2 regions of the Paenibacillus sp. 102 genome follow, and region 2 is predicted to be linked to the other one. Evidence: riboswitches for the same ligand, from Rfam matches in the RefSeq annotation. Region 2 holds a riboswitch; the other holds the start of a gene.
The links. A riboswitch is a leader RNA that binds a small molecule or an ion and turns the genes downstream of it on or off. The one in region 2 is predicted to bind S-adenosylmethionine.
Positions count from the first base shown of each region.

Region 1: another riboswitch for S-adenosylmethionine. It lies ahead of mtnW (2,3-diketo-5-methylthiopentyl-1-phosphate enolase); the one in region 2 lies ahead of AAIE21_RS21655 (MetQ/NlpA family ABC transporter substrate-binding protein).

Region 1 covers NZ_JBCGHT010000001.1:551,367-562,178, forward strand. The annotation lists gene AAIE21_RS02850 (pyridoxal phosphate-dependent aminotransferase) at 1-764, shown strand, start outside; SAM riboswitch class I at 817-922, shown strand; gene mtnW (2,3-diketo-5-methylthiopentyl-1-phosphate enolase) at 987-2,231, shown strand; gene AAIE21_RS02860 (2-hydroxy-3-keto-5-methylthiopentenyl-1-phosphate phosphatase) at 2,228-2,890, shown strand; gene AAIE21_RS02865 (methylthioribulose 1-phosphate dehydratase) at 2,887-3,525, shown strand; gene AAIE21_RS02870 (cupin domain-containing protein) at 3,503-4,015, shown strand; gene AAIE21_RS02875 (hypothetical protein) at 4,326-4,601, shown strand; gene AAIE21_RS02880 (DUF3909 family protein) at 4,725-5,057, opposite strand; gene AAIE21_RS02885 (NAD(P)-dependent oxidoreductase) at 5,062-5,940, opposite strand; gene AAIE21_RS02890 (serine hydrolase domain-containing protein) at 5,945-7,081, opposite strand; gene AAIE21_RS02895 (GGDEF domain-containing protein) at 7,176-8,468, opposite strand; gene AAIE21_RS02900 (nitroreductase family protein) at 8,830-9,447, shown strand; gene AAIE21_RS02905 (hypothetical protein) at 9,668-9,886, shown strand; gene AAIE21_RS02910 (DUF3915 family protein) at 10,216-10,575, shown strand; gene ptsP (phosphoenolpyruvate--protein phosphotransferase) at 10,641-10,812, opposite strand, start outside.
Region 2 covers NZ_JBCGHT010000013.1:37,359-48,170, reverse strand. The annotation lists gene AAIE21_RS21710 (alkaline phosphatase family protein) at 76-1,389, shown strand; gene AAIE21_RS21705 (MFS transporter) at 1,497-2,780, shown strand; gene AAIE21_RS21700 (helix-turn-helix transcriptional regulator) at 3,049-3,300, opposite strand; gene AAIE21_RS21695 (MFS transporter) at 3,377-4,618, opposite strand; gene AAIE21_RS21690 (TetR/AcrR family transcriptional regulator) at 4,682-5,266, opposite strand; gene AAIE21_RS21685 (histidine kinase) at 5,347-5,490, opposite strand; gene AAIE21_RS21680 (hypothetical protein) at 5,650-5,901, opposite strand; gene AAIE21_RS21675 (thioredoxin family protein) at 5,915-6,229, opposite strand; gene AAIE21_RS21670 (DnaJ family domain-containing protein) at 6,245-6,616, opposite strand; gene AAIE21_RS21665 (methionine ABC transporter permease) at 6,752-7,420, opposite strand; gene AAIE21_RS21660 (methionine ABC transporter ATP-binding protein) at 7,395-8,435, opposite strand; gene AAIE21_RS21655 (MetQ/NlpA family ABC transporter substrate-binding protein) at 8,448-9,260, opposite strand; SAM riboswitch class I at 9,348-9,461, opposite strand; gene AAIE21_RS21650 (hypothetical protein) at 9,668-9,985, shown strand; gene AAIE21_RS21645 (ABC-F family ATP-binding cassette domain-containing protein) at 10,244-10,812, opposite strand, start outside.

The DNA of each region.
Region 1 (10,812 bases), on a different contig from region 2:
TTGAGACGATGCCATTGTTAGCAGAAAATGATTTTTTACCGGATTACACTAAAATCAATGATTCTATTGCCAAACAAGCTAAATTGATGTTTTTAAATTATCCTAATAATCCAACTGGTGCTATTGCATCAAAAGAATTTTTTGAAGAAACAATATCATTTGCAAATGAAAATGATATTTTAGTAGTTCACGACTTCGCTTATGGAGCAATTGGCTTTGATAGTAACAAACCAACTAGCTTCTTACAAGTAAACGGCGCAAAAGATGTTGGCATTGAAATTTATACACTATCAAAAACATTTAATATGGCTGGTTGGCGTATTGCCTTTGCAATCGGTAACGAAAGTGTCATTGAAACAATCAATTTATTGCAAGATCATATGTATGTCAGCATTTTTGGCGCTGTACAAGAGGCGGCTTGTGAGGCACTATTAAGTTCACAATCTTGTGTAAATGAACTTGTTGAACGCTATGAATCACGGAGAAATGCACTCATTACAGCGTGTCGTTCAATCGGCTGGGATGTTGTCGCACCGAAGGGATCATTTTTCGCATGGCTTCCTGTTCCTAATGAGTATACATCAGAACAATTTACTGCCTTATTGTTAGAACAAGCACATGTAGCAGTTGCACCTGGAGTCGGATTCGGCGAACATGGCGAAGGCTACGTTCGTATTGGATTATTACATACAGAAGAGCGATTACAAGAAGCTGTTCAACGAATCCAGAAATTAAAAATTTTCAAAAAACCATTGACATCATAAAAAAACTCTGTCAAAATTCAGATATCGAAAAAATTTAAACATTTCTAAATACTTCTTATCAAGAGCAGGTGGAGGGACGAGCCCGACGAAACCCGGCAACCGATCTACAATTGTAGGCACGGTGCTAATTCTCGCAGCATTATGCTGACAGATAAGGAGCTGGTTGTAAAAAAACCTCTCCTTAGCTGAGAGGTTTTTTTATTTAACTAGGAGGTTATGAAAATGAGCGGAATAACAGCAACCTATTTAATCCATGATGATTCTCATAATTTAAACCAAAAGGCAGAGCAAATTGCTCTCGGTTTGACAATTGGTTCATGGACTCATTTACCACACTTATTACAAGAACAATTAAAACAACATAAAGGCAACGTCATTCATGTCGAAAAGTTAGAAGAACAAGAACATGTAAATACGTACCTTGGAAAAAAAGTAACACGTGGACTCATTAAAATTCATTATCCATCACTAAATTTCAGCCCTGATTTACCAGCCATTTTAACAACAACATTTGGCAAATTATCATTAGATGGCGAAGTTAAACTGATTGATTTAACATTTTCAGATGACTTAAAAAAACATTTCCCTGGCCCTAAATTTGGTATTGAGGGCATTCGAAATCTCTTACATATTCACGATCGTCCACTTCTAATGAGCATTTTCAAAGGAATGATTGGACGTAATATCGGATATTTAAAAACTCAACTACGTGATCAAGCAATTGGCGGTGTAGATATTGTAAAAGATGATGAGATCTTATTTGAAAACTCATTAACGCCACTTACGAAACGAATTCATGCTGGAAAAGAAGTATTACAGTCTGTATACGAAACATATGGCCATAAGACTTTATATGCAGTGAATTTAACGGGACGTACTTATGATTTAAAAGAAAATGCAAAACGAGCAATCGAATACGGTGCGGATATCCTACTTTTTAATGTCTTTGCGTACGGATTAGATGTACTACAATCACTTGCAGAGGATAAAGATATTTCTATTCCTATCATGGCTCATCCTGCCGTTAGCGGTGCTTATGCATCATCGAAATTATATGGGGTTTCTTCACCATTATTACTTGGAAAATTGCTTCGTTATGCTGGTGCCGACTTCTCTTTATTCCCATCACCATACGGCAGTGTTGCATTAGAAAAAAAAGAAGCCCTTCTTATTACAGAGGCACTAACAAAAGAAGATCCCGCTTTAAAAAGAAGCTTCCCTGTTCCATCAGCTGGCATTCACCCTGGTTTTGTTCCATTTACCCTTCGCGACTTTGGTAAAAATGTTGTCATTAATGCAGGTGGTGGTATTCATGGTCATCCGAGCGGAGCACAAGGTGGGGGAAAAGCATTTCGAGCAGCAATTGATGCCACTTTGCAAGGAACACCATTGCATGAAGCAGGTAACACTGATTTACATGCTGCACTGCAATTATGGGGAAATCCATCTCACGAGGTGAAACTATGAGTCTTCAAATTTTTTGTGACTTTGATGGTACAATTACGAACAATGATAATATCGTTGCCATTATGGAGAAATTCGCTCCACCAGAAGCCGAAACGATTAAACAAAAGATTCTATCACAAGAAATTTCCATTCAAGAAGGTGTAGGGGAATTATTTTCCCTTATACCTACAAGTTTACAAGATGATATCACTACTTTTATAAAAGAAACAGCGGTAATTCGGACTGGATTTCAAGAGTTTGCACAGTTTGTCCAAACAAATAATCAGATTTCACTTCACATTGTATCAGGCGGAATGGACTTTTTTGTCTATCCTCTTCTAGAAGGAATCATTAGTCCTGAGCACATTTATTGTAATACGACTGATTTTTCCGGCGAAACAATTAGGGTAAACTGGCCTCACCCATGCGATGAACATTGTAAGAATCAATGTGGTCTCTGTAAATCAACACTGATTCAGCAATTAAGTTCAAACGGTGATTTCAATATTGTGATTGGAGATTCGATTACAGATTTACAAGCAGCAAAACTTGCTGATAAAGTATTCGCTCGTGATTTTCTCATTACAAAATGCCAAGAACATCAAATTTCCTATACAGCATTTGAAACGTTTTATGACATACAGACAGAAGTTACGCAATTGTTGGAGGTGATAAAATGAAACAACTTTTTCGTCAATGGGAGGAATTGAGTAAATTAAAAAAAGAATTAACAGAAAGAAACTGGTTTCCTGCTACAAGTGGAAACATTTCAATAAAAGTGAGTAACACTCCAATGACCTTTCTCATTACAGCAAGCGGAAGAGATAAATCAAAAACAACACCTGATGATTTTCTATTAGTTGATCATACTGGAAAGGCTGTTTTAGAAACCGATTTACGCCCTTCAGCAGAAACATTGCTACACACTCATATTTACAATCATACAGAAGCTAGATGTGTTTTACATGTTCATACAATTGATAACAATGTAATTACAAACGTATACGACAAAGAAGTTTCATTTTCTAATCAAGAAATTATTAAAGCTCTTAATATATGGGAAGAAGGAGCCTCTATCCAAATTCCAATTATTGAAAATCATGCTCATATCCCAACATTAGGAGAAGATTTCCGGAAACATATTCATGATGATGCTGGAGCTATACTAATTCGCAACCACGGTATTACTGTTTGGGGAAAAGATAGCTTTGATACAAAGAAAAGATTAGAAGCATATGAATTTTTATTCCAATTTCATATAAAACTATTATCAATTCAAGGAGGCGTTTCACATGGCGCAAATTCGTATTCATGAAATAAATACCCGCATTGAAAATGAAGTGGAAGTGGAGCAATTTTTACAAGGAGAAGGCGTTTTATATGAGAAATGGGATATTTCAAAACTTCCTGCTCATTTAGAAGAAAACTACTCCTTAACTGATGAAGACAAAAAAGAAATTTTAACAGTATTCTCTAAAGAAATTGCTGATGTTTCAGAACGTCGAGGTTATAAAGCACATGATGTTATTTCTCTTTCAAAGGCAACACCTAACCTCGATGAGTTATTAATTAACTTTAAACAAAAGCATCATCATACTGACGATGAAGTTCGTTTTATTGTCAGTGGGCATGGCATCTTTGCCATCCAAGACAAAGATGGTCGCTTCTTCGATGTTGAACTTGAACCTGGTGATCTAATCTCTGTACCTGAAAATGCAAGACATTATTTCACATTACAAGATGATCGCCAAGTTGTAGCCATTCGTATTTTTGTTACAACGGAAGGCTGGGTTCCCATTTATTAAGGTAGTTAGTTGAATAAAAGGAATTGGACCCCCTTTTCCTTCCTTTTATTCACTCTACATATATACATCCTCCTATGGAACAGGCTTATTTCAAAATATGAAATAAGCCTGCTTTTTTATTTTCTCCCACCTCGTATATTCATTATCCAGAATGAACGACCCCTCATTTTTCCGTTTTCCACTTTATCAAGTATATTTATCAATAATTTTTGAACATTTTTTGAACTTTTTCTGAAAATTCTGTTTAAATTGTGTTATAATACAAATAATAGAAAATGTATCGAAAAAACTGCAAAAGAGGGGGAAAAACATGAATTTAATTATAGCACTTATACTTGGGGTTACTTGTGGAGCTATTCCAGCTATTCTTGGGGCAATTATGGAGGAATTAGAAATTGGTATGTTAGGTTTTGTCGCATCTTCTGTAAGCGCTTTACTTTTTGGTTTGTACGGTGCTATTCCTGTCGCTATTCTCTTTTCATTTTATATATTACGTCATGCTCGCACAAAGCAATTCAGTCGAAACCATATGGCCAAAATTATTCCATTTCCAATTGAACGCTCTCGTCGTGCTTCAAGCTTATAATCCCATTATTATATCCTCAAAATATATCTACTTTCATACAGCCTGCCTTTGTCAAAATGAGCGTCCAATTTTCCCAAAAAAATATTTTAAACAAAATAAAAAAGTCCTCAAACAAGGACTTTTTTATTTATTGTCTTCCAAAAATTGAAATAGTTCTTGTAAATGAAGAGCATCTTCTCTGTAGCTAACAGATACATAACATACACTATCAATTTCAGCATGCATATATAGGTCGATACCTTCACGGTCATATTTTAAAGCTAAATAAAATTCCATTTCTTCTAGCATTTTCTTTGATGTTCGAATAACATAATGCCCTTTCTCATCACGTCCATATTCAAATGTTGGCTCAAAATCATACTTTTGTTTAAACGCTGCTTTTTGTTTATCATTAATCGACATACAAGTTGTACGCTGCACAGCATCAATCATTCCATCAAATTTTTCTAAATTCATCATATTACCCCCTTATGTATTTTTTATATAATACTTGTGTTCCACTGTCTTCCTCTCCTGCTTCTATTAGTTGTTCATATAAGTCTTTTGCGAGAGTTAAACCTGGTACAGGTAATTCTAACTTTTCAGCCTCATCTAATGCAATCTTCATGTCCTTCATAAAGTGTTTTACATAAAACCCTGGCGCAAAGTCTTCCTTTAGCATACGCGGAGCTAAATTACTTAATGACCAACTACCAGCTGCTCCAGTTGAAATACTTTTTAATACTTTATCTGGATCTAACCCCGCTTTCTTTGCATACGCTACCGCTTCACAAACTCCTATCATATTAGAAGCGATCGCAATTTGATTACACATTTTTGTATGCTGTCCACTGCCTGCTGGTCCTTGTAGCTGAATGTTTTCCCCTAGTTTTTCAAATAAAGGTAAACATGCTTCATATACTTCTTCTTCTCCACCAATCATAATAGCAAGTCTACCTTCTTTTGCACCAATATCTCCTCCTGATACTGGCGCATCTAGCGTATGTACATTCTTTATTTTTCCACCTTCATATATACGTTTTGCTAACGTCGGTGTAGATGTCGTAAAATCAATTGCAATTGTCCCCTCACTTGCATGTTCTAGAATTCCCTCTGTTCCAAAATAAATTTCTTCCACATCATGCGGATATCCTAACATTGTCATAACAACATCTACATTTTTCACCAAGTCTTTTGGTGAATCACACCAATGTGCTCCTTCTCTTAACAAAGAACTTGCTTTTTCTTTCGTACGGTTATAAACATATACTGTATAACCACCTTGTAATAAATGATGTACCATACTTTTCCCCATAACACCTGTACCTATAAAACCAATTGATGAAATTACTTGTTTCATCCACTCATCCCCTTTTTTCTAATAAGTCACTTACCATTTTTCGAAATTCCTTATTGAAATCATCATTTATGCTATTTTGCACATTTGAGAATAAAACAACAAATGTTCCTTTATCTTTATTAAAATTATTAAATGTATTCCAACCAGCTACTACACCATGGTTATGGAAATAATCAGGATAGATATAAAAACTAAATGCATACTTTTTTTCTGATGAAGGTATAAACATTGCTTGTATACTTTGCTGTGAAAGAAGTTTTCCCTTTATAATTGCTTCATCTAATTTCTTCATATCCCCAACTGTAGTATACATCTCACCGCAGCCATATAGCCAGTTCATTGCTAATTTTGGAGCTGGTACAAGTATATTATTTTCCTTTTTGTACCCTTTCGTGAAATGTCTCTCTCCTGGCGCCATATTCCCCATGCCTGACTCATGCATACCCGCTCGCGCAAATATATTTTCCTTTACATATTCTCCTAAAGGCTTCTTAGATATATTTTCTATAATATAAGCAAGCACCATATAATTATAGTCAGTATATTTCCAACCAGTACCGGGTGGAAAAACTACTTGTTGGTTTCCAATCCAAGTAACCAAAGCCAAGCGGGATGTAGCATTCACTTTTCCTTTTCCCTTTCCCTTCCCTGGTAAGCCAGAAGTGTGTGTGAGAAGGTGGTATAATGTAATATTTTTATCTGCGGGGAATGAAGGTATATATTTATTTACATTATCCTGAATATTTACTTTTCCCTGCTCTTGCAACTGTAAAATAGACGTTGCCACAACAGTCTTAGTAATTGAACCGATGCGATATTTTGTTTGCGGTGTATTTTTAATTTTACTTTGAACATCTGCATATCCATATCCTTTGTTCAGCACTACATGATCTTTATCTGTTACAAGAACGGTTCCATTAAAGTCTTTATCAATTAAATATTGGTCTAACTTTTGTGCCACACTAGCATAATCAATTGGTGGTCGCTTCTTTTCTTCCACATTATCCTGTAATTCAGATTTAACAGAAGGGATTACCTTTGATGTTGGCATTTCTTGCTTCTCCGGCGTATACAAAAAATAGTACACAATTCCGCATACTACAAAGCAACTCAAGACCATCATAATCAATCTTTTTAGCATGTAAAAACCTCCGCAGTTACTTCATTATAAATGGTCCCCCCTCTTTCTATTATCAGACAACAAAAAAAAATCGCAACACTTTGTTGCGAAAAAGTTACATTTTTTCTTTCCTATATAAACGTACTTGGTTTTTTCCATTTTTTTTCGCTTCATATAAAGCAATATCTGCTCGCTGCATCAATTCCTCTTTTGTAATTCCTTGCTCATATAAAGCAACTCCAAAACTTGCGGTTAATTTCGAAATGCTAGAGAATTGTTTCGTTTCAACAAAAAAACGTAGCGATTCAGCAACTTGGAAGGCCTCTTTTTCCGTTGTATTTACTACTAATATAATAAATTTCTCTCCACCCCACCGTGCGAAAATATGCTGAGATGCTAGTTTAGATTTCATAAGTTCGGCTAACTGAATTAATGCTAAATCGCCAAAATCATGACCATATGTGTCATTCACTTTTTTAAAATCGTCTATATCAAAAAGAATAAGTGCCATTGTTTGATTTATGCGCTCTTCGTTTTTCCATTTTTCTTCCAATAGTTGTTGGAACTTCAAGCGATTGTATATTTCTGTTAAAGAGTCAATTGCAGCAAGCTGTTCTTGCTCTTGATATAACCCATCTAATTCCGTAATATCTGTACACTTAACAATAAACCTAGACAAATCTTCTGGTACAGATACAGCACGTAATAAAAAAACAAACTCTTCGCCTTCATAATTATACATTTTAATTTTTCTGGATTGCTCTAAAGAATCATCAAGCCAGGTAATATCGTAATTTGTTGTGTAATATCCATGCTCTTCAACAAAGTGTTCCGCAAATATCATATGATTCTCATGATATGAAAGTAAATTTTCATATCCAAAAAAACTCAAAAAGTTCGTATTACAGTCGACGATCTCATCATCTTCTACAATGAATAATAAATCATTTTGAAAATCAAACACCATTTGAAGAAGCTCTTGTTGAATAGTTACTTGCTGCAATAGTGATAATTGATAGAGACTTTTGTTTATCTCCTCTAGCAGACCCTGTGGTGTAACAGGAGCCATCACAATATTTCGTACTCCTATTGTAAGCAAATCTACAAATTTTGAAGTCACTGGCTGATCCCAAATAACAATAAAAGAACTCATTGAATTATATATGTGCTTTATATACTCTACTTGTGTACCATTCGACACATAAATGATTACAACTTGTGGTCGCACTTTTTCAAATAACATTTTTCCCTCTTCAAAACTATTTGCTACAAACATACATTTTGGATGTATATTGTCAATCGTATATTGGTGATTACACCCTTCTTCTATATAAAGTACATTTACATGGAGATCCTGTAATACATTTTGAAAAACTGTATTCTCTAATAAAAAATGTAGTATGTTCACCACTAGTCTTCACTCACTTCATATAGCCTGTTCTACTGAATTCTTCACTATCCTTTTCTATAAGGGACCGTTATCAAAAGAACCCGATTGGTGAGGGCTGAGCATCAGCAGGAACGAGAAACTCTCCCACTGATAGGAGCTTCACTTTACATATTTCTTTCTTAATCTGCGAATCATCTTTTTATTGTATGACTACATGGATGATAGCGATTGTACGAATGTCCCCTTTTTATTCTATTCTCAACAACTTGACAATTAAAATAAAGATATTATATTCTTTTACAGTGATAACTTACAAAATGTAAGTGTTTTTTTACATATGGTATTTTTTATAAATCCGCATAAAACTTGGAGGTATATTATGACACAGCAAGATTTTTTTACTGTTTTATATGAACGAACATCTAATCGTGCATTCAATCCTGAAAAGGAAATTTCAAAAGAAGAATTACAAGAAATTTTAAAAGCTGCTGGCCAAGCACCGTCAGCTTGGAACTTACAACATTGGAAGTTTCTTGTTTTCCAAGGTAAAGATGTACAAAGCCGTTTACATCCAATCGCTTATAATCAACAACAAATTCTTGATGCCTCTGCAGTAGTCGCTATTTTAGGTGACCTAGAAGCAAATAAAAACATTGATCCTGTATATGGGCCAATCGTAGAGCGAGGATTTATGAAGGAAGAAGCAAAAGAACGTTTGGCACAAAATATTGAATCTGCATATACGCGTGAACAATATCCACGAGATGCAGCCCTTTCTAATGCATCCCTAGCCGCAATGCAACTTATGCTTGCAGCTAAGGCAACTGGTTGGGATACTTGCGCAATCGGTGGCTTTAATCCACAAGCACTAATGAATGAATTTAATGTTTCTTCTCGCTATGTACCAATTATGTTAATTACAATTGGGGAATCTACATTAAAAGGACACCCAGCACCACGTATGGATGTTGAACAAGTAACTGAATGGGCAAAATGAAAAGTCCCATAATAGCATAAAAACCGAAGGGAGTTTCCCTTCGGTTTTTATGTCATTTCTTTGTAATATTCCAACATATATAAATAGCAATTCACTTCTCTTCCACCTCCAAAAACGCAGTATTTTGTCGAATTTTGTTATACATTGAAATATAAGGGGTGTTTTTTTGTTACAATTGTGATACAATGGTAACAAATAGATAACAAGAGAGGGATTTTCATTGAATTCATATGGAAGCTTTATTGCATTTTTAAGCTATACCGTAACTGTGCTGCTTCTATACTTTATTGGAGATGCCACAAATATTACAATGCTACAATTTCCAAAAGAAAAAGCACTACAGCTAGAAGAAGGACTACATATCTCACAATCTATCGTACCATTACTGTTAGCTCTTCCCGTGTATGCGATCGTTTTATATAAAAGTAAAAAAGTGTAAAGGATACCTCGTTATAAATGAAGGTGTCTTTTTCTATATATCCGGTTATTCGTGAATAGTTAAACCTCTCCTAAAGATTCTTGTTGATTCAAAGATGAGGAATACAGGATAACTCCCTATAAAATTCCGATGCTTGAATAAAGAAAAAACACTAATAAAAGTTGCAATCTATCTTCCCCTGTCATTTGCCCTTATCCAAATAGCATTAAATAACAAATACCCATCTGGTTATTTAAAATAAGAAAATATCCCAGTAAAAATTCCACGCTATGTCCAATCACCACATATGGAACTTACATACATTATAAGTGTGAAGGGGGTGAAGAATTATGTTTGGATCTTTTGGAGGTCGTGATGACTTCAGAGGTTGTAACTTTGACGATGGGTGTAAAAAAGATGATTTTAGAAACGATGATTCTAGAAAAGATGATTTTCATAGAAAATCACTATGTAATGTCCTTATTAACATTTCAATTGGAACAAAAATTTCTCTTCTAAAAGTGAAAGATTGTGGTACGTTCCGTGACGTAGTATTCGAAGGATTTTCCTGCGGTGTGGCTCTCTTCTCCAAGGATAACTGCAGAAAAGATCATCACCATGATTCAGGTGATAATAACAGACACAAAGACGATTTTAAAGGATTATTACGTGTTTGCCCAGAGGATATAATCGCAATTGCAATTTGTTAGAAGTTTAATCTTGTACAAAAAACCTGAGACCGATTTCAAATCGGTCTCAGGTTTTCTTTTTACTATTAAATACTTTTAACTAATTCAACAACTTCTTCAGCAGTTGACATTGTTAATGCTTTTTGTGCTAATTCTTCCATTTGTGCTTTTGACAACTTACTTAGTTGTGTTCTTGCAGGAAGGATAGATGTTGCACTCATACTGAATTCATCTAAACCTAATCCAAGTAGTAATGGG
Region 2 (10,812 bases):
TTCAAAAATAAGTTTTTACCACCAGGTATTAATAGTAATATATAATAATAAATTATATAACAGGAGGTATATATAATGGACCGTCCATTAACAAATCATGTAATTGTTTTATCTTTTGACTGTTTATCAGCTTTAGATTTTCCTATATTACAAGAACTTCCTCATTTTCGCTCTTTAATAGAACAAGGAGCAATTGCAAAAAAAGTAGAAGCTATTTATCCTTCTGTAACATATCCAAGTCACGCCACTATTGTAACTGGTAACTATCCTAACAAACATGGCGTTGTAAGCAATACATTACTTCAGCCTGGCAGGGAATCACCGGATTGGCATTGGTATCGCCGCTCTATTAAAGGAACGACATTATATGATGAGGCAAGAAAAGCGAAATTAACAACCGCTGCCCTTCTATGGCCTGTTACAGGAAGAGCAAAAATTGACTACAACTTACCTGAAATCTTTCCAAACAGACCGTGGCAAAATCAAATTCTTGTTTCATTATTTAGTGGAAGCCCGCTGTATCAGCTAGATTTAAACCGTCGTTTTGGCCATATTAGAAACGGATTATCACAGCCTGAGCTTGATGATTTTGTTCTCGCCTCTGCTGTACATACCATACAAACGAAAAAACCTAACGTCATGCTCGTTCACTTTACAGATTTAGATACACAAAGGCATTATCACGGATTTTCTTCCCCAGAAACAAGAGCCGCTATTCAAAGACACGATGAAAGACTTGGAAAGATCATCAAAGCATTAAAAGAAGCTGGTATTTACGAACAAAGTACAATTATTGCCCTCGGCGATCATAGTGCCCTAAGCGAGAATAAAGCGATTCAATTAAATGTTCTTTTCCATCAAAAAGGGCTCATTTCAGTAAATCAAAATGGAAAATTAACAGCTTGGAAAGCTTATTGTCAAAGCTGTGATGGCTCTGCTTACGTATATGTAAAAGATAAAAATGATATCCAAACGATACAAACTGTCCAAAACCTTCTTGAAGAACTTCTTCAATATAAACAAAACGGAATTGAATTTATACTCCATGATGAAGATGCAAAAGAACGTGGAGCTGATGGGAACTGTCTTTTCATGCTTGAGGCAAGGGAAGGCTATTACTTTACTGAAAACTATACAGGAAATTTTATAAAAGAGATTACAGAAAAAGATGTAACTCCTAGTAAAAAGTATACGTTTGGTACACATGGCTATTCTCCAACAAAACCAAACTATGAAACCATCTTCATGGCTGCTGGAAAAGGCATTCGTCAAGGGGCCATTATTCCATATATGCGTCTCATTGACGAAGGACCTACCATCGCGCGTTTACTCGGATTACATCTTGGTGAAACCGACGGAACTGTAGTAGAGGATTTACTTCAATTGTAAAGAAGTTTGTATATATGTAAAAGTTACGTAAAACTTACCTCTGTTTCTCTTTTTCCTATTTTTATTTTTGTACACTAATATTAGAACGACTTAAGGAGGAACATGATATGAAAAAAATGTCCAGGCAAGAAAAAAGCTGGATATTGTATGACTGGGCAAACTCAGTATATTCCCTCATCATTACAACTGCACTATTTCCTATCTATTTCAAAGCTGCTGCAAAAGAAGCAGGACTATCTGGAGCAACTTCCACAGCTTTTTGGGGATATGCGAATTCTTTCTCTACACTTTTAATTTCTATCCTTGCTCCTATTCTCGGTACAATTGCCGATTATAAAGGATTTAAAAAGCGCTTTTTCACATTCTTCTTTGGACTCGGTATTATATTTACAAGTATGCTAGCTGTTGTCCCAACATCACAGTGGTATTTACTACTAGGCTGCTATATGCTCGCTTTAGTTGGATTTGCTGGAGCGAATATTTTTTATGATGCATTTTTAGTAGATGTTACAACAGCAGATAGAATGGATCGTATTTCAACGCGCGGATTTGCGCTAGGTTATATTGGCAGTACGATTCCTTTTATCGGCTGCATTACTCTTATTATCCTAGCACAAAAAGGAACAATCCCATTATCAGTTGGTATCGCTAGTCAAATTTCCTTTGCAATTACAGCCCTTTGGTGGGGATTATTTACGATTCCGATGCTCAAAAATGTGGAACAAACACATTATATTGAACGTCACCCAAAACCAATTACGATGAGCTTTAAGCGTTTAGCTCATACATTTAAAAATATCCGTCAATATCGCACTGTCTTTTTGTTCTTACTTGCTTATTTCTTCTACATTGACGGTGTCGATACCATTATTACAATGTCTACAGCTTATGGAACAGACCTTGGTATTAGTGCGACAAACCTACTTATTATTTTATTTGTAACACAAATTGTCGCTTGTCCATTCGCTTTACTGTATGGAAAACTATCTGAAACGTTCAAAGGCAAGAAAATGCTATATGTCGGTATTATTATTTATATCATTATTTGCACATACGCTTATTTCTTAAAAACAACACTCGATTTTTGGATTTTAGCAATGCTTGTTGCAACTTCTCAAGGCGGAATTCAGGCACTCAGCCGCTCATATTTTGCAAAGCTTGTACCGAAAGAATCCGCAAATGAATTCTTCGGGTTCTATAATATTTTCGGTAAGTTCGCAGCTATTATGGGGCCCGTATTAGTAGGGGTGACTACGCAACTAACAGGAAAAACAAATGCTGGTGTACTAAGTATTATCGTTTTATTTATAATAGGCGGATTCATACTAACACGCGTACCGGAAAATGCAACTTCTGTTACACCACCTGCTCCAAAATCGGAAACACTATAATAAAAAACATCCCATTCTGCATACAGAATGGGATGTTTTTTATTATTCTATCGACATCGTTCAATTACTATATGTAACTATTTAATCCCCGACATCTAAGTCGTGGTTATGAAAACAAAAGAAGTTCTCCACTCATTTGCTCCTTCTGTTTTCACATAGCATGTGGCTAAAAAAGGTACCGACCGCTTCTATCCATGAGCGGATACTCTCTCCCATCTACAAGGAATGGTTTTATGTCGACCTTTCAATGCGTATTTATATAAAAACCCTACTGCTTATACAAAAATAATTGATCAACCGTTGTCCCTAACACTTCAGCTAAACGAAATGCCAGCGCTAAACTTGGATCATATTTATTATTTTCAATTGCATTTATCGTCTGTCTGGACACTTTACATTTATCAGCTAATGCACCTTGTGAAATCTTCTTTTCAGTGCGGAATTCGTAAATTTGATTTTTCACATTTTTTCTCCTAACCTGTAAAATCGTTTTTACAACATCAGTATATATTTGGCGGATATCGTTGTCAAAAAATCCCCATATAGAAAAGGAGCGTGAATCGCTCCTTTTCTAGTAAAATTACATAATAAAATTTCTACACCGAAGAATCCGTAACACCCTTTTGACTTGCATCCTCTTTTTTATTTCCAACTTCTACATTTATTTTCATACGTAAAATTGGTAAAATCGCGAGTAGAATAAGTGACATCGCTATACAAAATACAATAATAAGTGAGGTCAGTTCTTTTAATCCCCCAGCTAGTGAATTTCCAATTAGCATAGTTCCCATAAAAAGCGGTAAAATTGTACCATTTACACGCCCTACCATATTCTCTGGTACAAGCTGAATCATAAGCGTTCCAACAATAATGTTAACACAAGCTAAACAAATTCCCGTTCCAAATCGCATCAAACTAGTAATCCAAAATGATGTAGACAGTCCTTCCACAAGAAATGACATAGCCAATACAATCATACCAAACACAAACATTTTTTTCGGATTTACTTTTGAGGCAAAAACTGCCGCAACGACGCCTCCGATTAACATACCTATTCCATCAGCTGCTGCTAAATATTGAACTGCCTCCTTTTCCATTCCTAATCGTTCAATAACAAGAAATATTTCTAATGGATTTGTTAATCCTACTGCTAACCCCATAATTGCGAAAGTAATTGTAATCATACATAAATTTTTTGTTTGAAGGACATACCTCCATCCCTCTTTTATATCATTCCATAATGAAATACTCTCCGTTTTCTCTTTTTCTATCCATCTTGGTAAAAATGAAAGTATAATAGCCGATAACACAAACAATCCAATTAAGCTATATAGTGAAATAAACAGCCCAAGCTGTGTATAAACAATCGATCCTACAACTGGCCCAAAAATCATAAATAACGACTGTAGTGTTTGATTTACTGCAATGGCGTTTGCAACATGTTTCTCTTCTACATAGCGTTTAAATATCCGTGAAGATGAAGGCTGAGAAAATTGTCCAACAATCGCTGAAACAAGCGTAGCAAAAAATATAGCCTGCCAATAATCAATCTTTAACAAGAAAACAATCCCTATAATAGATAACATACTTAGCATATCTCCTGCTACCATCGTTCTCTTCGGATTCCAGCGATCTGCTAGCGCACCACCAATGAATGAAAAAATAAAAATAGGCGCGTATTCCATAACAGATAATAATGAAACTGAGACGGGATCATTATTTGTTCGCTCCATAACGAAATACAAAAGTGCCATATTTCGAATCCAAATTGCAAATTGCTGTAAAATATCAGAAGTCATAACAAGCATAAATGCTCGATTTTTGAATAAATCTTTCATTTTATTCCCCCTTTTTTAAACCGACCATTCAGTCTAATTTAATATAAAAGAAAAGGTGCTGATTTAAGATTCAGCTGCCATTCCTTGTAACAGTACATCAATTGCCTTCTTGTAAATGCGCTTCATTTCTGTAGAGTCTAATTCATAGTAAAGTACCCCAAGCCCAGATAATAAACCATTCACAATATACATAAGATCACGGATATCCCCTTGGCGGAATTCTCCGGATTCTATGCCTTCTTCAATTAATTTCTCAAAAACACCATATGACGCTCTTGCTAAAACAAGCATTTCATCTAGAATCTCTTTACCTACAACCTGACTCATAGAAAACTCTTCCACTGCACTAAAGATAGGCTGTTGTATATCTTCCACATGGTACTCTGCAAGCCCGTATAATTTTTCGGTACTTGTATGATACTGCTTTTCTTTTTCATTCCACTTTTCAAGCCAATCATACGTATGTTGTTTTACTACAAATAAAAATAATTCTTCCTTGCTTTTAAAATGATAATAAATACTACCTTTACTACGCTTTGTAATTTCACAAATATCTTCCATAGATGTTGCTGCGTATCCTTTTTGTGAAAATAGTTCTTCTGCTTGGTACGCTATTTCTTTTTTTATCTCTTCTGCACTTTTTCTCATGTTCACACCTCATCAAACCGACCGTTCAGTCTAATATTAACAAATATAAAACCTCTTTTACAAGAGGAAATATTCCTTATTTAGGAAAAAATATTTTCAAACCATGTTCGAAGTGTGTAAATAGCTCCAAACTTAAATCCAAGTTTGACAATAAACACGCCACCTGCAACAAATAAAAATAATGCTACCTTCCCTTTATTTTTAACCTTTGCCTGCTTCTCCATCTTCATTCCCCTTATAACATCATATATTCCTTATTTATCAATACATTAAACTTATAAACTCTTAAACAAACGTTTGTTTAGCTGGTTTTATGCGGGTTCAATCCAACTAATCAAACGTTTGTTTAAAAAGAAATACGCCCGTAAAGAGCGCCTTTCTTTTTAATCTCCGCCTCCACCACCTCCGCAGCTACCACCATCACCGCCCGAAGAACCACTATCGCCCCAAAAAGAACTTCCACAATCATTTGAGTTATCAGACCCAGCAAAAAAAACTGGTGTAGAAGCAGTAGTTGTCGTACTATCACCATTACCTGTTTTATAAAGATTTATTTTTCGTTTATTTCTTCTAATTGATTTAACAATCAACCCAATGAAAACTAAAAATAATAATGCCGCTATTACAAAACCCATATAAGCCCCTCCTTTATTCTTCTAATAATTGTAATACTCGTTCTATCTTCTCTAAGGAAATAAATCGTGACTCGCGCAGTATCTCTTTCCCTTCATGAAATAATAAGACGGTCGGCCCTGTAAATACTAAATACTCCGCTGAAATTTTTTTCATATCCTGCAGTGAAATTACAATATTTTCTACACCTTGGTATTGTTCTAATAAGCGGTTTACTTTCTCTAACATAACATCACAAACACCACAATTTTCCGTTTTGATGAATAAAAGCACTACATCTTTTGCTTTAATATATGCTACTAATTCTTCTATCGTTTGAAATTTTCTCATGTTATTCTATCCCTCTTAGCGTAATTTACGAAATACTTGATTTTGATACATACGAAATGCCGAATTTCCTTTTATCTTTCGTTTCTCCATTAACTGTTGAAAGCGAAGGGTTTTTGCTGTTAACTCCTCTTTTAGTTTCGCTCGTTCTGTTTCAGAATAACAACAAGCGATTAAATCTTCTATTTTCAATATATCCTTCTGTAATTCCATTTCTACTGGAATCATTCTAGCATTTTTCAAAATTTTGTAGCTCATTCTAAGATCCGGGGGTACCATCGAAAGGTCTTCTAATTGTAGCGGTTTTCCCTTACCAGGAATATCATCAAGATCACCATTATTGATTGCTTGACGAATTTTTTCTTCAGCGATACTTAAAAAAACATCCACTTCGTCCCCTCCCTTACATATTTTTACTATTATTTTACATGAAAAGTTTGTATGATACCATAATATGGTGTGTGAAAAATGAACTTCAAAAAATACAAAATGCGGTACCTCTTATAATAGAGCCACCGCATTCTATCAATCTTTCTTTAATTTTCTAGCAATCCCATTTCCTAAAGATTGTAAGCCTTGAACAAGAATAATTAAGATAAATACCGTTGCATACATAACTTCTGGTTCATATCGCAAATGACCAAATCGATATGCTAAATCGCCTAGTCCACCTGCTCCTACAAGTCCAGCCATTGCTGTTGCACCTATTAGTCCAATCGTTGCGATCGTTAAACCAAGCACAAGAGATGGGCGCGCTTCTCTAACCATAACGTGCCAAATAATTTTTACAGTAGAAACTCCCATCGCTTGATATGCTTCAATTACACCGCGATCCACTTCTAGTAAAGCTGTTTCCATTAAACGTGCAATATAAGGAGCTGTAAATACAACAAGCGGTACAATTACACCTTTCACACCAATTGAAGTTCCCATAAGGAGCTTTGTAAACGGCAGAATGAAGAATAATAGAATAATAAATGGAATAGAACGAATGACGTTAATAATTGTATTCAAAACAGGATATACAATTTTATTCTCTAGTTGACCACCAGGCCTTGTTAAAACGAGTGTGACGCCAAGTGGCAATGCAATAATGACTGATATAAGTAGTGAAATGGATGTCATTTGAAATGTTTGAATCGTCGCTTCCCATATCATCTTACTCCATTCATCCCAAAAGGACTTGCTTCCCATACTCTTCCTTACCTCCTTCTACAATAATTCCTTGTTCTTTTAAAAATGTTAACGCCCTATGTACTTCGTGTTTTTCCCCTTGCATATGAACGACGAGTTTACCGTACGCTTCATATTTTAGTTGTGTAATGTTCCCCGATAAAATATTAGGATATACTTGAAATCGTTTTGTAGCAACAGCCAATGCTGGTTCTCCTGAAGAGTTCCCGATAAACGAGAGCGTTACAATCTCCCCTGTGTTTTTTAGTTCTTTTTGTAATTCTTCCGGGATTTTGGCTGCAAAAGCACTGTTTACAAATTTTTTCGTTGTTGCATGTTGTGGGTTTGAAAAAATATTTTTCACTGTACCACTTTCTACTATAGCTCCCTGCTCCATCACAGCAACGTGATCACATATACGCTGAATTACATTCATTTCATGTGTAATGAGCAAAATCGTAATCCCAATTTTCTCATTAACTTCTAATAACAAATCTAAAATCGACTCCGTTGTTTCTGGATCCAACGCGCTTGTAGCTTCATCACTTAGCAACACTTCTGGTTCATGCGATAACGCACGTGCAATCGCAACACGCTGTTTTTGTCCACCAGAAAGCTCGCTTGGATACGCATCTTTTCTATCAAACAAATCAACAATACGTAAATACTTTTCTACTCTTTTTTCAATTTCCGTTTTTGAAATCCCAGCTAAGCGTAAAGGTAATGCAATATTTTCATAAACATTGACTGTTTTCAATAAGTTAAATCCTTGAAAAATCATCCCAATTTTTTGTCTCGCCTGCGCTAATCCTTTTGTAGATAAGGTTGTTAAATCTTTCTCATTTACAATTATATTTCCTGTTGTTGGTTTTTCTAATAAGTTTACACAGCGGATTAATGTACTTTTACCTGCCCCACTATATCCAATGATTCCAAACACTTCTCCTTTTTCTATTTTAAGAGAAGTTGGTTTCAGAGCTTCTATCTTACCTTTTTTTGTTGTAAATACTTTAGAAACATTCTTCAATTCAATCATGATAATCAGCTCCTACCAAGACGGCAAAACAGAACCATCGAATTTTTTCTCGATAAACTCTTTTACTTCTTTAGACTGATACGCTTTCTTTAATTTTTTTACAACTTCGTCATCCTTATTTTCCGTACGAACAACTACCCAGTTCACATATGGTGAATCTTTCCCTTCACGGAAAATAGAATCTTTAGCTGGACTTAGTTTTGCACCTAATGCAAAGTTTGTATTAATCGCAGCGGCTTTCACTTCCCCTAATTGCGTTGGTAATTGTGATGCCTCTAACTCAATAATTTTTAAATTCTTCGGATTCTCAATGACATCTTTTGCAGTTGCTTTCTCTGTTGCTTTTGGATCAACTTTTAAAACGCCTGCTTTTTCAAATAATTTTAACGCTCGAAGTTCATTCGTTGGGTCATTTGGTACAGCAATGGCATCTCCATCTTTTAACTCTTTTACATCCTTCAAATTTTTAGAATATATCCCCATTGGAAACGTTACTGTTGAAAATACTTCTGTCAATTTCATATTGCGCTCCGCTTTAAATACATCTAAATAGGATTTCGTTTGATAGCTATTCACGTCAATGCTGTTTTCATCTAACGATACATTGGGCGCTACATAATCATTAAATACCTGTAAATCAACTTGTAATCCATCTTTTGCCGCTACTTCTTTTACTTTTTCAAAAATTTGTTCATGCGGTCCACCGGTCACACCTACTTTAACTTTTTTCTCATCTAGTGCTTTTGCTTCCTTTTCTGAATCAGCACTACATGCGCCTAATAATAATACCGTTCCACTTACAATACTTAACAATAACTTTTTCATATACAATTCCCCCTCATATATATCTGTTCTTAAACAAAAAACACCTCTCAAATAAGAGAGGTGTCAAATAGACAAAAATAAGCTCCTCTCTTATCTTCCAAAACGAAAATCGTTTTGCAGGAATTAGCACCTTAGCTTATGGTTCATAAGCTCGGTTGCTGGGCATCATAGGGCCAGTCCCTCCGCCACTCTGGATAAGAGTATTCGTATTAAATTTTGCAAAAGTTATGGTACTAATAGTAAATCTTACAAAAAATTTTGTCAATAACATTTTTCTGAATATACTGCGCATTATTGTTCAACTTATTTTGACACTCTCTAGAAATAACGAGCAATAATTATGTACAAAGTATACTCATTATTACTATACTAGATAACAGCGCATACAAGAAAAGAGGTTACATTTTATGCACGAAACACATGCTATACAAACCCTACTCCTATCTCAAATAGAAAAACTAGCTCAATCCTTTCATTACGATTTTTTATATGAGGTTGAACAGCAAAAAACGCTTTGTCAAATTCTGTTAAGAGATGATAACGGCTCAATTGTAGCAACACCACTCAGTTTTCATATGCTGATAAATGAAGTTGCTGGGAAAGGCGAACTTATTTTTTATCATGAACATGGTGAATTTCATCGACAAAAATTTGATATTTATAGGGAAGACAGCATTGTTAAGTTGCTATTGTTCATTCAAGAACGTTTACAAATAAATCAGTAAAGACAATGAACGCAGCTACGAAACGTAGCTGCGTTCATACTTATATCCATTTTAAATTTCCGCCATCTAAGTCGTGGTTATGAAAACAAAAGAAGTTCTCCTCTCATTTTCTCCTTCTGTTTTCACATGGCATGTGGCTAAAAAAGACACTGACCACTTCTATCCATGAACAGATGCTCTCTCCCACCTAAAAGGAATGGTTTATCTTAGTCTTTCAATGCGTATTTATATAGTTACGCTCCAAAATAAATTTCCCTCTTACCTTTTCGTAACATTCATTTCCTCTAGATTCCAAACGCGTGTCACCCAAGACTCATAAAAAGAAGGCTCGTGAGAAACGAGTAAAACTGTTCCTTGATAATTTTGCAACGCTTCTCCTAACGCTTCTTTCGCATACACATCTAAATGATTCGTTGGCTCATCTAAAATCAAAATATTACTCCGCATTAACATAAGTTCGCATAACCGTACTTTTGTTTGTTCTCCTCCACTTAAACAGCAAAGAGGCTGGCGTATATGTTCTTCCTTTAAACCACATCTTGCTAAAGATTGTCGAATTTCTTTTTGCGTCATATCCGGGCGTCCTGACCAGACTTGCTCAAGTGGCGTAATTTCTTCCGCAAATTCTTCTTGAGCAAAATATGCAGGGTGTACTCGTTCTCCGATACTTACTGTTCCACTTAATGGTTTTAATTGCCCCAGTAATGTTTTTAACATTGTTGTTTTTCCAATTCCGTTATGACCAACAATTGCAATCTTTTCGCCTCTTTTTACTTGTAAATTAAGATCTGTAACTAATAATGGTTCCTCATAACCGATTTGAATCT